DNA from 2 places in the Pantoea sp. X-Soil-ISGK-355 genome. Region 2 is predicted to be linked to the other one. Evidence: predicted binding sites of a transcription regulator. Region 2 holds the regulator's gene; the other holds the start of a gene.
What was found. The regulator LexA, encoded in region 2, represses DNA repair genes until DNA is damaged. The targets are predictions, from matches to a motif close to TNCTGTATGTACATACAGNA.
Positions count from the first base shown of each region.

Region 1 (6,489 bases), 920 kb from region 2:
GGTTTCAGCCTTAGCGGAGACATCCACCATGTGCGCTTCGCCCGCGGCGTTAATGTGTGTGAGTTGAGACATACTTACCGTTTTTTCAGATGTGAGACAAAATTACAGGGCGCGGTGCGTGCATCAAGCTGGTCAGCAATAATGCGCTCCCAGGCGGTGCGACAGGCGCTGGTGGAGCCCGGCACGGCCAGGATCAGCGTCCCGTTAGCCAGACCGGCAATGGCGCGCGACTGCAGCGTCGATCCGCCAATCTCTTCATAGGAGATCATCCGGAACAGTTCGCCAAACCCGTCGATTTCGCGGTCAAACAGCGGCAGCAGCGCTTCCGGCGTGCTGTTTTTCAGGTTAAAGCCGGTGCCGCCATTAATGATCACCACCTGTACATCGTCACTGGCGATCCAGCGCGATACTGTGGCGCGAATGCGGTAGAGATTATCCGGCACGATGGCGTGATCGACGACGTCATGGCCCGCTTCTGCCGCCGCCTCGCGCAGATAGTCGCCGGAGGTGTCGTTGCTGGCATCGCGACGGTCTGACACCGTCATCACCGCAATCTGCACGGCCTGAAATTCGCTGGCTGGTTTACCCATACTTCCTCCTGAAATTAGCCACCAATGTAAGAGAGATTCTGTGTGATGCCGGTGTTGCCCTGATGCAGGAAGTGCGTCTGTTTCTTCTGCCCCAGGCTGCTGGCGATGCGCGCCTGCAGTTCGGCCTGCTGCGCATCGGATGCCAGCAGGTCGCGCAGCGGCACACCGCCGTCACCAAACAGGCACAGGTGCAGATTACCCTGCGCCGATACACGCAGACGGTTGCAGCTGGCACAGAAATCTTTGGCGTAAGGCATGATCAGGCCAATCTCGCCGACATAATCGGGATGGTAAAAAACCTGCGCCGGGCCGTCGCTGCGTCCGCTTTCGCGCCGCTGCCAGCCCTGGGCGATGAGTTGATCGCGGATCACCATGCCGGACACATGCTGATCGCGGAACAGCGTGCCGCCGTCGCCGGTCTCCATCAGTTCGATAAAGCGCAGCTGAATCGGACGGGTGCGGATCCAGTCAAGAAAAGTCGCCAGATTACGGCTATTGAGATCGCGCATCAGCACGCTGTTGACTTTGACCTGGCGAAAACCGGCGTCCAGCGCCGCGTCGATGCCGCTCATCACCTGATGGAATTTATCCTGGCCGGTGATGGCGTGAAACTGACGGGCGTCCAGGCTGTCGACGCTGACGTTAAGTGCGGTCAGACCCGCATCACGCCACTGCTTCACGTCGCGGGCCAGCCGGTAGCCATTGGTGGTCACTGCGATCTGGCGGATAGAGGCGTTTTCACGCACTGCCGCAATGATGTCGGTAAAATCACGGCGCAGCGACGGCTCACCGCCGGTCAGCCGAACTTTTTCGGTTCCGGCTGCGGCGAAGGCCCGCGTGACGCGGCGGATTTCATCCAGAGAGAGAAAGCTTTTGTTACGAATTCCCTGCGGTTTGTAGCCGTCAGGAAGACAGTAGGTACAGCGGAAATTACAGACATCCGTGACCGACAGGCGCAGGTAATAGAACTTACGCGCGTATGCATCAGTAAATTGTGACACCAGAACACCTTTCCAGATTGGGAGATGCAGTCATTTCTTCCTGCACCCTGGCAGCTCGATGGCTACGGCCTGAACCCCCTATCCGCAGACTTAGGCATTCAGGCTTGAGTGTACGCTGACCCGTTGATCAGCGCGGTAAACATGATGGTAGCGTGAATTCCGCCACTCTTCCATTTGCTCTTTTCGCTATATATTCTTATACATATCGAATTTTCACCGCATTTTCGCGACAGGATACGTTAAAATGCGATCCAGATTTTGACGTAAGTCATCCGCGCGGGCTTAGCGTTTAGAGCCACGCTACGCGAAAGGATAGTAAGGAGAAGTATGAATCGCACACTGGCCGATCTTGATCGCGTTGTGGCACTGGGCGGCGGACACGGTTTAGGCCGCGTGATGTCGGCTCTTTCCCCACTGGGCTCACGTCTCACCGGCATCGTCACCACCACCGACAACGGCGGATCGACCGGTCGCATTCGTCGATCCGAAGGCGGTATCGCCTGGGGCGACATGCGCAACTGCCTCAACCAGCTGATTGCAGAACCGAGCGTCGCCTCCGCGATGTTCGAGTATCGCTTTGCCGGTAACGGCGAACTGGCCGGTCACAATCTCGGTAACCTGATGCTGCGGGCGCTGGATCATCTGAGCGTTCGTCCGCTGGAAGCGATCAACATCATCCGTAACCTGCTGAAGGTCGACGCCTTTTTAATCCCGATGTCAGAGCAGCCAGTGGATCTGGTGGCGATGGATGCCGAAGGCAATATGGTTTACGGCGAAACCGCGATTGACGAGATGAAGCAGCCGCCGCAGGAGTTGATGCTGCACCCCAACGTCCAGCCGACGCGGGAAGCGCTACAGGCCGTTGCAGAAGCGGATCTGATTCTGATTGGCCCAGGCAGTTTCTATACCAGCCTGATGCCGATTCTGCTGATGGAAGAGATGGCGCAGGCACTGCGTCGCACGCCTGCCACTATGGTGTTTATCGGTAATCTGGGTCGCGAGCTGAGTCCTGCCGCGGCCAGTCTTTCGGTGGCTGACAAGCTTCAGATGATGGAACGTTATATCGGCAAGCGGGTGATTGATGCGGTCGTGGTCGGTCCGGCGGTCGCCACAGAGGGCATTGAGAACCGGCTGATTGTCCGTGAACCGCTGGAGGCCGCTGACATTAAATATCGTCACGACCGCCAGCTGTTACGGGTGGCGCTGGAACACGCCATTCAGGGCTTTGACGGCGCTACGAGGCCGCAATAAACAGCGTTCGCAGCTCATGCAGCTGATCGCGCACGCTGGCTGCCTGTTCGAACTCCAGGTTCTGCGCGTGCTGCTGCATCTGCCCTTCCAGCTCGTGGATCTTCTTCTGTAGCGCCTGCGGCGTTAGCAGTTGCAAATCGGCCAGTGCCTGAGCTTCGCCAGGTCGGGCGGGTTTCGCTTTACCACGGGTTTTCACCACGTTGTTGCCCAGTTCCAGAATATCGGTGATCTTCTTATTCAGGCCCTGCGGCACAATGCCGTTCTGCTCGTTGTGCAGCTGCTGCTTCTCACGGCGGCGCTCCGTCTCTTCAATGGCGCGCGCCATTGACGGCGTGATTTTATCGCCATAAAGAATCGCCTTGCCGTTGATGTTACGCGCCGCACGACCAATGGTCTGAATCAGCGATCGTTCGGAACGCAGGAAGCCCTCTTTATCCGCATCCAGAATCGCCACCAGCGACACTTCCGGCATATCCAGCCCCTCACGCAGTAAGTTGATGCCTACCAGTACATCAAACTCACCCAGACGTAAGTCGCGGATAATCTCCATACGCTCTACGGTGTCAATGTCGGAGTGCAGATAGCGCACTTTCTCGCCATGCTCCGTGAGATACTCGGTAAGATCTTCCGCCATGCGCTTGGTCAGCACCGTCACCAGCACACGTTCGTTGATCGCCACGCGCTGACGGATCTCGGACAGCAGATCGTCAACCTGCGTCCCGACCGGACGCACTTCGATGATCGGGTCCAGCAGGCCGGTAGGACGTACCACCTGGTCAACCACTTCATCGCCCGATTTTTCCAGCTCATATTTGCCCGGCGTTGCCGAGACATAGATGGTCTGCGGGGCCAGCGCCTCAAACTCTTCAAACTTCATCGGACGGTTGTCCAGCGCCGACGGCAGGCGGAAGCCATACTCCACCAGCGTCTCTTTACGCGCCCGGTCGCCTTTGTACATGCCGCCAATCTGCGGGATGGTCACATGCGACTCATCCACCACCAGCAGGCCATCGGCGGGCAGATAGTCAAACAGCGTCGGCGGCGCTTCGCCCGGTCCGCGTGCGGAGAGGTAGCGCGAGTAGTTTTCGATACCGGAGCAGTAACCCAGCTCACTCATCATCTCAAGGTCAAACTGGGTACGCTGGGTAATACGCTGCTCTTCCAGCAGCTTATTGTTCTCCAGCAATACCCGGCGACGGTCGGCCAGCTCGACTTTGATATCTTCCATCGCCTGCAGAATACGCTCACGCGGCGTCACGTAGTGCGTCTTGGGATAGATGGTAAAGCGCGGCACTACTGAATCGATCTGACCGGTCAGCGGGTCAAACAGCGACAGACGCTCGACCTCTTCGTCAAACAGTTCGACGCGCAGCGCGATATCGTCCGACTCTGCCGGGAAGATATCGATCACTTCGCCACGCACGCGGAAAGTGCCGCGCTGGAACGCCTGGTCGTTACGGGTGTATTGCAGCTCTGACAGGCGGCGCAGAATGCTGCGCTGATCGATAATCATGCCGCGGGTCAGGTGCAACATCATTTTGAGATAGAGATCGGGATCGCCCAGACCGTAGATCGCCGAAACCGACGCCACCACGATAACGTCGCGCCGTTCAAGCAGCGCCTTGGTGGCCGACAGACGCATCTGTTCGATGTGTTCGTTAACCGATGCATCCTTTTCGATAAAGGTATCGGAGCTCGGCACATAGGCTTCAGGCTGATAGTAGTCGTAGTAAGAGACGAAAAACTCGACGGCGTTATCCGGGAAAAACTCTTTCATCTCGCCATAGAGCTGAGCCGCCAGCGTCTTGTTCGGTGCCAGCACCATCGTCGGGCGGTTAAGGTCAGCAATGACGTTGGCGACGGTAAACGTTTTACCTGAGCCGGTCACGCCTAATAAGGTCTGATGGGCCAGTCCATCCTCCAGCCCCTCTTCCAGGCGACGGATCGCCTCAGGCTGGTCGCCCGAAGGTTTAAAGGCGGAATTGAGTTTAAAAGCTTTGGTCATGAATGCAGTTCCTGCTGGAGAAGTCGGCGGGCAGGCACTTATTTTACTCTGCTATGGTGATTTTGCCAGAAAATAATACTGGATATAAAAACAGTAATCGTGCAAAGTTAATGCAATCAGGGTGAGTCTTAGCCTGCCCGTATTGTGGAGGCGTTATCGCAAAGCGAGTTGCGCAATGTTATCCCCAGACCGGGATCAGATTTAACATTTGTCAATAGAACGTCACAAAATTACAGTTCGGTTACCTGACAGAGAATTCGCAGGCTTGTTTTTTGATAACCAGCTGATTTTATTGATTTAAGCTCATAAGGCCAGAATCTCGTCATTATGTTACCAGGCCGCGTATTTCCTCGCTTCTAACCGGTTTTCATTACCTAATGCACAAGGTTATCCACAGGAATGGTGGATAAGTGATGGCAGCCCCGCCGCCATCAGCTGTGTATAATTTTTCCCTGCCCTCCCGCCTCAGTGAAAATAATTTTTTTTGCGTTAAATTTCGCGTTGGCTGCTGACGGATTATTCTGCATTTTTAATCTGTCTTCTGGCGTGGCACGCAAATTATCATCATTCCACTAAGATTCTTAATCAGACATTCTGCGTTACTGCAGCACGTCTGCACCACAAACAGCGCCCGCAGGCACTGTAAAAGTGCAGGCGCGTGATGACCATGGGTAATTGATAAGTTTTTCTCACCTTTTATCCCTGATACAGCGCACTGTAGCAGGAAACAGGGCCATTTTAAGATCTGGCCTGGGAATTGCAGGAGTCAGTAACGTCACCGCGCTTTATGCGCACTGTGCTGCAATGGTGAGGCTGCCGTTGCTGATGACTTGTTTGCCAGACGACAGAGAGCGGAAGCAATCAGGCTAATGATCGGGAAGGAGAGTGTCAGATGCTGAGTCTACGTTCGGTAAATCAATTTTACGGTCAGAACCATATTCTGTGGGATGTGGACCTGGATCTGTCGCCTGGCACCTGCACCGGCATTCTGGGCCGTCCTGGCATGGGCAAAACCACGCTGGTCAACTGCATTATGGGCAGATTGCCGATTAACAGCGGCACAATTTCCTGGAAAGAGGATGGCTCGCCGCCGGAAGATTTGCTGCTGCAACCGGCTGAACAGCGGGCGCAGATGGGGATTGGCTATGTGCCTCAGGGCCGCCATATTTTTACCCAGATGAGCGTGGAAGATAACCTGCTGATTGCCCTGCTCGCGGGTGCCAGCCAGCGCGACCGTCATCGTGCTATTCCTGAAATGGTATTTGATTTGTTCCCGGCGCTCTACTCGCTGCGCCAGCAACGCAGCGGCGATCTGCCCATCGATCAGCAGCAACAGCTGGCACTGGCGCGCGCGCTGGTGCTGCAGCCAAAACTGCTGATTCTGGATGAGCCGACTGATGGGATGTCGCCGTGGCTGGAAGAGGAGATGGGCAACCTGATCCGCCGGCTTAACCTTGATTACGGGCTGACCATTCTGCTGCTGGAGCAGCGGCTGTCGCTGATCCGGCGTGTGGCGGACTATTTCCTGCTGCTGCACCGTGGCCGTAATGTGGCGCAGGGCAGCATGGAGCAGCTCGATGACCACACCGTGGATAAGTGGCTGACGGTCGCCTGAACCTCACTGCGGCAGCGTCAGGTACTG
Region 1 covers NZ_AP035971.1:1,235,426-1,241,914, reverse strand. Annotated here, with positions in the region: gene moaC (cyclic pyranopterin monophosphate synthase MoaC) at 1-72, opposite strand, end outside; gene moaB (molybdenum cofactor biosynthesis protein B) at 75-590, opposite strand; gene moaA (GTP 3',8-cyclase MoaA) at 605-1,591, opposite strand; molybdenum cofactor riboswitch at 1,581-1,714, opposite strand; gene AC6I8J_RS05635 (gluconeogenesis factor YvcK family protein) at 1,919-2,842, shown strand; gene uvrB (excinuclease ABC subunit UvrB) at 2,826-4,847, opposite strand; gene AC6I8J_RS05625 (ABC transporter ATP-binding protein) at 5,740-6,462, shown strand; gene bioD (dethiobiotin synthase) at 6,466-6,489, opposite strand, start outside.
Region 1: a site for LexA is predicted at 4,924-4,943, ahead of uvrB (excinuclease ABC subunit UvrB). Genes of this name have one in related genera too.

Region 2 (6,489 bases):
CGATCAGCTTATCTTTGTCAGTCACCTGAATTCCCGCTGAAGGGAAAATAATGCTGACGTTATCGTCAGATTTAGCACGCGTCATTAATGCCGGGTTCGCCAGCACTGCTGAGCCATAAACAGAAGATGCTACGCCGGTCCCGCCCATGGCGTCATTACGTGCATCATACCAGGTCCCTGCCGCCATGGCGGAAGAAGAAAGGAAAAGCGCGGTCGCTGCAGCGGAATACTTCAGCGCTGAACGTTGAGCGGATTTTTTCACCATTTGCCTGCCATCACCTGAGAAATTGTCATTGAAACATTCAACGACTGAATAGTTTGTTAGCCCTATTGTGAACCCTGGCTAACGCGTTATTGCTGTGAATTCAAAGGAAACAGTGTCTTAATTCAAAGGATTGGACGTTTTCCAATCAAAAAACCGTTGTAATTGTTCAAACTGCGTCGGGGTATTTCAAATAATGCCAGACTTTCCTTAAGTCTTTCTGAACATTACTTCTTAACTCAGTGAGATGCAAAGCAAAATACCAACAAATTCCGCTTCAGGTCGATTGAAAATGGATCTGATTTCTCGTCAGATTTGAGATAGATAGCGGCTGAAATGCTTAAAATGCTGCTTTATCAGGCAAATAATGCTGTTTTACCAGGCGAAAACGAACATCAGCGCCGAAAAACTATGTGTGATAAAATAACATCACTTATCCAGCGGAGAATTTTTCATGACAAACATGACGTCGCAGCAAATTTTGATTCAGGCTGAAAAGATATGCCTGCAGCGCGGTGTACGTCTGACTTCGCAGCGTGCTGAGGTGTTGCGCCTGATGGCCGAACAGCCTGGCTCGATCAGCGCTTACGATCTGCTGGATCAGCTCCGCATCAGCGAACCACAGGCTAAGCCGCCCACGGTCTATCGTGCGCTGGATTTCCTGCTGGAGCAGGGTTTCATTCATCGGGTGGAATCCAACAACAGCTACGTCATGTGCCACCATTTTGAGGCACCGGCACATACATCGGTGATGCTGGTCTGTGACCGCTGTGCTGCGGTAACGGAGAAACAGGCGCAGGGCGTGGAGAAGATTATCGCAACGCTGGCGGGTGAAGCACAGTTCGCTTTACGTCATAGCGTGATTGAAGCGCATGGTTTATGTGAAAATTGTGCTGCGGTCGAAGCCTGTACGCACCATGAAAGCTGCGAGCATGACCATCAGGATGAGGGTAAAAAGCGGGGCAAACGCGGGTAATCTGCACATCCTTGTGCTGTTCCGTCCCTGTGCCGTTCCGGGGCGGGCGCGCCGGAAAGCTTTTAGCTGATTATCAGCCTGGTATCAGATTACCAGCGGTGATCTTTGTTCTGACCTTCCCAGTCGGTTACTTCACGCTCTGCTTCATCTTTCGCATAGCCATAACGTTCCTGGATTTTGCCGACCAGCTGATCGCGTTTACCTTCGATAACCTGCATGTCGTCATCGGTCAGCTTGCCCCATTTCTCTTTCATTTTGCCTTTGAACTGCTTCCAGTTGCCGCTGGCTTCATCTTTATTCATGGCAGACCTCCAATCCTCGGGGTTTAATGATTATCTTGTTACTTAACAAAATAACGATATAAAGCGCTGGTTAACTGCGCTGCATAGAGTTAATTATAGTAGCCAATTTATTAACCGTGGAATAATACAGAATAATCTGTATCGGCTTGCGTGCAGCCACGACTGACTCAGGCATCAAACCAGCTGTTCTGACGCCAGTGCTTACGCCAGATGAGCCACAGCGACAGGCCGCGCAGCGCCAGGAAAACCGTTACCGCCAGCCACAGTCCGTGATTACCCAGCGCCGGTACGCTGAGCAGCATCAGAAAGTAGCCTGCTGCTGCCACCACCATGCTGTTACGCATCTCACGTCCGCGTGTTGCGCCGATGAACATCCCATCCAGCAGATAACACCAGACGCCGATCAGCGGCATAACGATCTGCCAGACCAGATAGCGGTCAGCACTTTGTTGCAGCGAAGGAAGAGAGGTCAACAGGGTAACAATCTGCGGGCCAGCAATGGCATAGGTCAGGGAAAAGAACAGCGCTACCACCACCGCCTGCCGACAGGCAGAGTGCCAGACACGCAGCAGTTTGCCGCCATCTTTTGCACCATGGGCCTCGCCGGCAAAAGCTTCAACTGCGTAGGCAAAGCCATCCAGCGCATAGGCCGTGAACGTAATGAACATCAGCAATACCGCGTTAACCGCCACCACATCCGGGCCCAGCCGCGCGCCCAGCACGGTCAGCGAGGCGAAACAGAGTTGCAGCATCAATGAGCGCAGCATGATGTCCCGGTTCAGCCGCAGCAGCCGGCCGCTGTCACCGCGCCAGCTCTGCTTCAGCAGGCTTAACGTAATACCGCGCAGCTTCAGGACTCGCCAGACCATGATACCGCCGACACCCAGCGTGATGTACTCCGCCAGCGCCGTGGCGGTTGCCGCCCCCGCGACACCCCAGTGCAGTCCCATCACCAGCCAGAGATCGAGCCCGATGTTAACCAGATTGCCTACCACCAGCAGGATCACTGGCGCGCGCGCATACTGCACGCCCAGCAGCCAGCCCAGAATGACCAGGTTTGCCAGCGTGGCGGGTGCACTGAGCCAGCGAATCTGAATAAACAGCGCCGCCTGTTCCAGTACCGCGGGATTACCGCCAACCAGATGGGTCGCCAGCTGAATAATCGGATAACGTAAAGCGATGAACAGTACACCTGCCAGCAGCGCAATCATCAGCGGCTGGGTCAGCGCACGTGCCAGCGCCATTTTATCACCGGCACCAAACGCCTGCGCCGTCAGGCCAGTCGTACTCATTCGAAGAAAAAGCAGCAGCATAAAGAGGAAACTGGTCACAGTGGTCCCGACCGCAACCCCGCCAAGATAGACAGGGCTGTCGAGATGACCAATAACTGCAGTATCGACCACGCCCAGTAAGGGAACGGTGATATTTGAAAGGATCATCGGCAGCGCAAGCCGCCAGAGATTTTTATCCGTTGCCGTGAGAAAGCGCATTCGCCGTTCCGTGCTCAGTGTCGCTGCGCAAAACAGGCAGCGACAAAATTAGGGCAGACAGAATAGCATCAGAGAAAGCGAATGCACGCAGCCCTCAGAATCAGAGCCACTCGCCGTTACGCACCACGCCAACCGCCAGACCTTCAATGGTCAGGGACTGTGCACGGGTATCGACAACAATCGGGTCGAAATCGCTGTTTTCAGGCAGCAGATGCACGATAGCACCCTGCTTTTTCCAGCGCTTAACGGTGACTTCATCATCAATGCGGGCAACGACAACCTGGCCATTGCGCACATCCTGGGTTTTATGTACCGCGAGCAGGTCGCCATCCATAATCCCGATATCTTTCATCGACATTCCGCTGACGCGCAGCAGGAAGTCGGCAGAGGGCTTAAACAGGCCCGGATCCACTTTATAGTGGGTTTCGATATGTTCCTGCGCCATGATTGGCTCACCGGCAGCAACCCGGCCAATCAACGGTATGCCTTCTGAGGCTTCTTCTTCCATTAGCAGGCGAATGCCGCGCGATGCACCGGAAACGATCTCAATGACGCCTTTACGCGCCAGCGCTTTCAGGTGCTCTTCTGCCGCATTCGGTGAGCGGAAGCCCAGTTGTGCAGCAATCTCTGCGCGCGTAGGCGGCATGCCTGTTGAAGAAATATGGTCGCGAATCAGGTCATAGACCTGCTGCTGCCTGCTGGTTAATGCTTTCATCCCGCCCCCTGGTTGTTTATACAGTCGCTGTGAGTATATACAGGTATTGGCGAAATGGAAACCGATTGTCAGGCAAAACGCGGCTTCCGGCGCGATATGGAACGCTTATCGCAAATGTGTCCAGAGCAGCGCGATCCAGACAAAGAGTGCCAGTAAGATGCTGATCAGTACTGCCGCAGATCCCATATCTTTGGCCCGGCCCGCCAGCGGATGATGCTCCTGACCGATGCGGTCGACCACGGATTCAATGGCGCTATTAAGGATTTCGACAATGACCACCAGCACCACCGACCCAATCATCAGGATGCGTGAGACCACATCGACATCCAGCCAGCAGGCGATAATAATGGCGACCAGCGCAGCCAGGGCTTCCTGACGAAACGCCGCTTCATGTTGCCAGGCGGCACGCAGTCCCTGCCAGGAGTAACCTGCGGCTTTAATTATTCTGATAAGTCCGGTGGCATTATTTGCCATGATGTGGGAACCCTTTTATCGGATTGACGTCAATGTCTGGGCTGCGTGCAATTGGCACCACCACAGATCTTCGCTGCACTTTCTGGTATGCTTGCGGCGCTTTGCTAACAAGAGGCTTCATGTTGTCTATGTCAGGTTGGCGTAAACTCTATTACAAATTGCTTAATTTACCACTGTCGTTTTTGGTAAAAAGTAAGGCCATTCCGGCCGATCCCGTGTCTGAACATGGTCTGGATCCGACCCGACCTATTATGTATGTTTTGCCTTACGATTCGAAGGCCGACTTACTGACTTTACGCGCGCAGTGTCTGCGGCATCATCTGCCTGATCCGCTCTCTCCGCTGGAGATTGATGGTTCACTGCTGCCGCGCCACGTATTTATCCACGATGGCCCGCGCGTATTCCCCTACTTTGTGCCCAGCGTCGAATCGGTGAAAATCTTTCACGATTACCTCGATCTGCATCGCAATAATCCTAAGCTCGATATCCAGATGCTGCCGGTCACGGTAATGTTTGGCCGCGCACCAGGACGTGAAGTCCAGGGCGAAGCCACGCCACACCTGCGTGTGCTGAACGGTGTACAGAAGTTCTTTGCGGTGATCTGGCACGGACGCGACAGCTTTGTTCGCTTCTCGCCGACCGTCTCACTGCGCCGTATGGCCACGGAGCACGGTACGGATAAGTCGATCGCCCAGAAGCTGGCTCGCGTGGCGCGCATCCATTTTGCCCGTCAGCGGCTGGCGGCGATTGGCCCGCGTTTACCGGCGCGTCAGGATCTGTTCAACCGTCTGCTGCAATCCAAAGCGATTGAAAAAGCCGTCGAAGATGAAGCACGCAGCAAAAAAATCTCCCATGAGAAAGCGCAGCAGAATGCCGTTGAGATGATGGAAGAAATTGCCGCCAACTTCTCTTATGAAGCGATTCGCGTCACCGACCGCGTGATGGGCTGGCTCTGGAGTCGTCTCTATCAGGGCATCAACGTCAATGGCGGCGAAAAAGTTCGTCAGCTGGCGCAGGATGGCCACGAGATTGTCTATGTGCCGTGCCATCGCAGCCACATGGATTATCTGCTGCTCTCCTATGTGCTCTATCATCAGGGCCTGGTGCCGCCACACATTGCTGCCGGTATCAATCTCAACTTCTGGCCAGCCGGCCCGATTTTCCGTCGTCTGGGCGCGTTCTTTATTCGTCGTACCTTTAAAGGCAACAAGCTCTACGCCACGGTGTTCCGCGAATATCTCGGCGAGCTGTTCACCCGCGGTTATTCAGTTGAATACTTTGTTGAAGGTGGCCGTTCTCGTACCGGTCGCCTGCTGGACCCGAAAACCGGCACTTTAGCTATGACGCTGCAGGCGATGCTGCGCGGCGGCAATCGCCCGATCACGCTGGTGCCGATCTACATCGGCTATGAACATGTGATGGAAGTGGGTACGTACGCCAAAGAACTGCGCGGCGCAGCCAAAGAGAAAGAGGGCTTCATGCAGATGGTGCGCGGCTTACGCAAGCTGCGCAATCTCGGTCAGGGTTACGTGAACTTTGGCGAACCCCTGCCGCTGGTCAACTATCTCAACAAGCGGGTGCCGGAATGGCGCGATGCCATCGATCCGATTGAGCCGCAGCGTCCCAGCTGGTTAACCCCAACCGTCAACGATATTGCTGCCAGCCTGATGGTGCGTATCAATGAAGCGGGCGCGGCTAACGCCATGAACCTCTGTGTCACCGCCCTGCTGGCGTCACGTCAGCGCTCACTCACCCGTGAACAGCTGATTGAACAACTGGAGTCCTATACCCAGTTGCTGCGCAACGTGCCTTACTCGCCAAATGCGACCGTACCCGATCTCTCCGCGGAAGCGCTGCTGGATCACGCCATGGGTATGAATAAGTTTGAGAGCGAAAAGGACAGCATTGGCGACATCATCATTCTGCCGCGTGAGCAGGCGGTGCTGATGACCTACTATCGCAACAATATTCATCACATGCTGGTGATGCCGTCGCTGATTGCCGCCATTGTTCAGCAGCATCAGACGCTGAGCGAAGCAGAACTGCTGCGTCAGGTAAGCCTGATCTACCCGATGCTGAAGAGTGAGCTGTTCCTGCGCTGGCAGACCGATGAGCTGCCGCAACTGTTGACCGAACTGAGTCAGGAGCTGGCGCGTCAGGGCCTGATTACGTTCGAAGCCGGCGAATTGCGCTTTTCCTCAGCGCGCTATCGCACGCTGCAACTGCTGGCTGCCGGTGTGCGTGAAACGCTGCAGCGCTACGCCATTACG
Region 2 covers NZ_AP035971.1:319,119-325,607, reverse strand. Annotated here, with positions in the region: gene AC6I8J_RS01395 (conjugal transfer protein TraF) at 1-265, opposite strand, end outside; gene zur (zinc uptake transcriptional repressor Zur) at 717-1,238, shown strand; gene AC6I8J_RS01385 (CsbD family protein) at 1,328-1,540, opposite strand; gene dinF (MATE family efflux transporter DinF) at 1,708-3,030, opposite strand; gene lexA (transcriptional repressor LexA) at 3,131-3,745, opposite strand; gene AC6I8J_RS01370 (diacylglycerol kinase) at 3,851-4,219, opposite strand; gene plsB (glycerol-3-phosphate 1-O-acyltransferase PlsB) at 4,348-6,489, shown strand, end outside.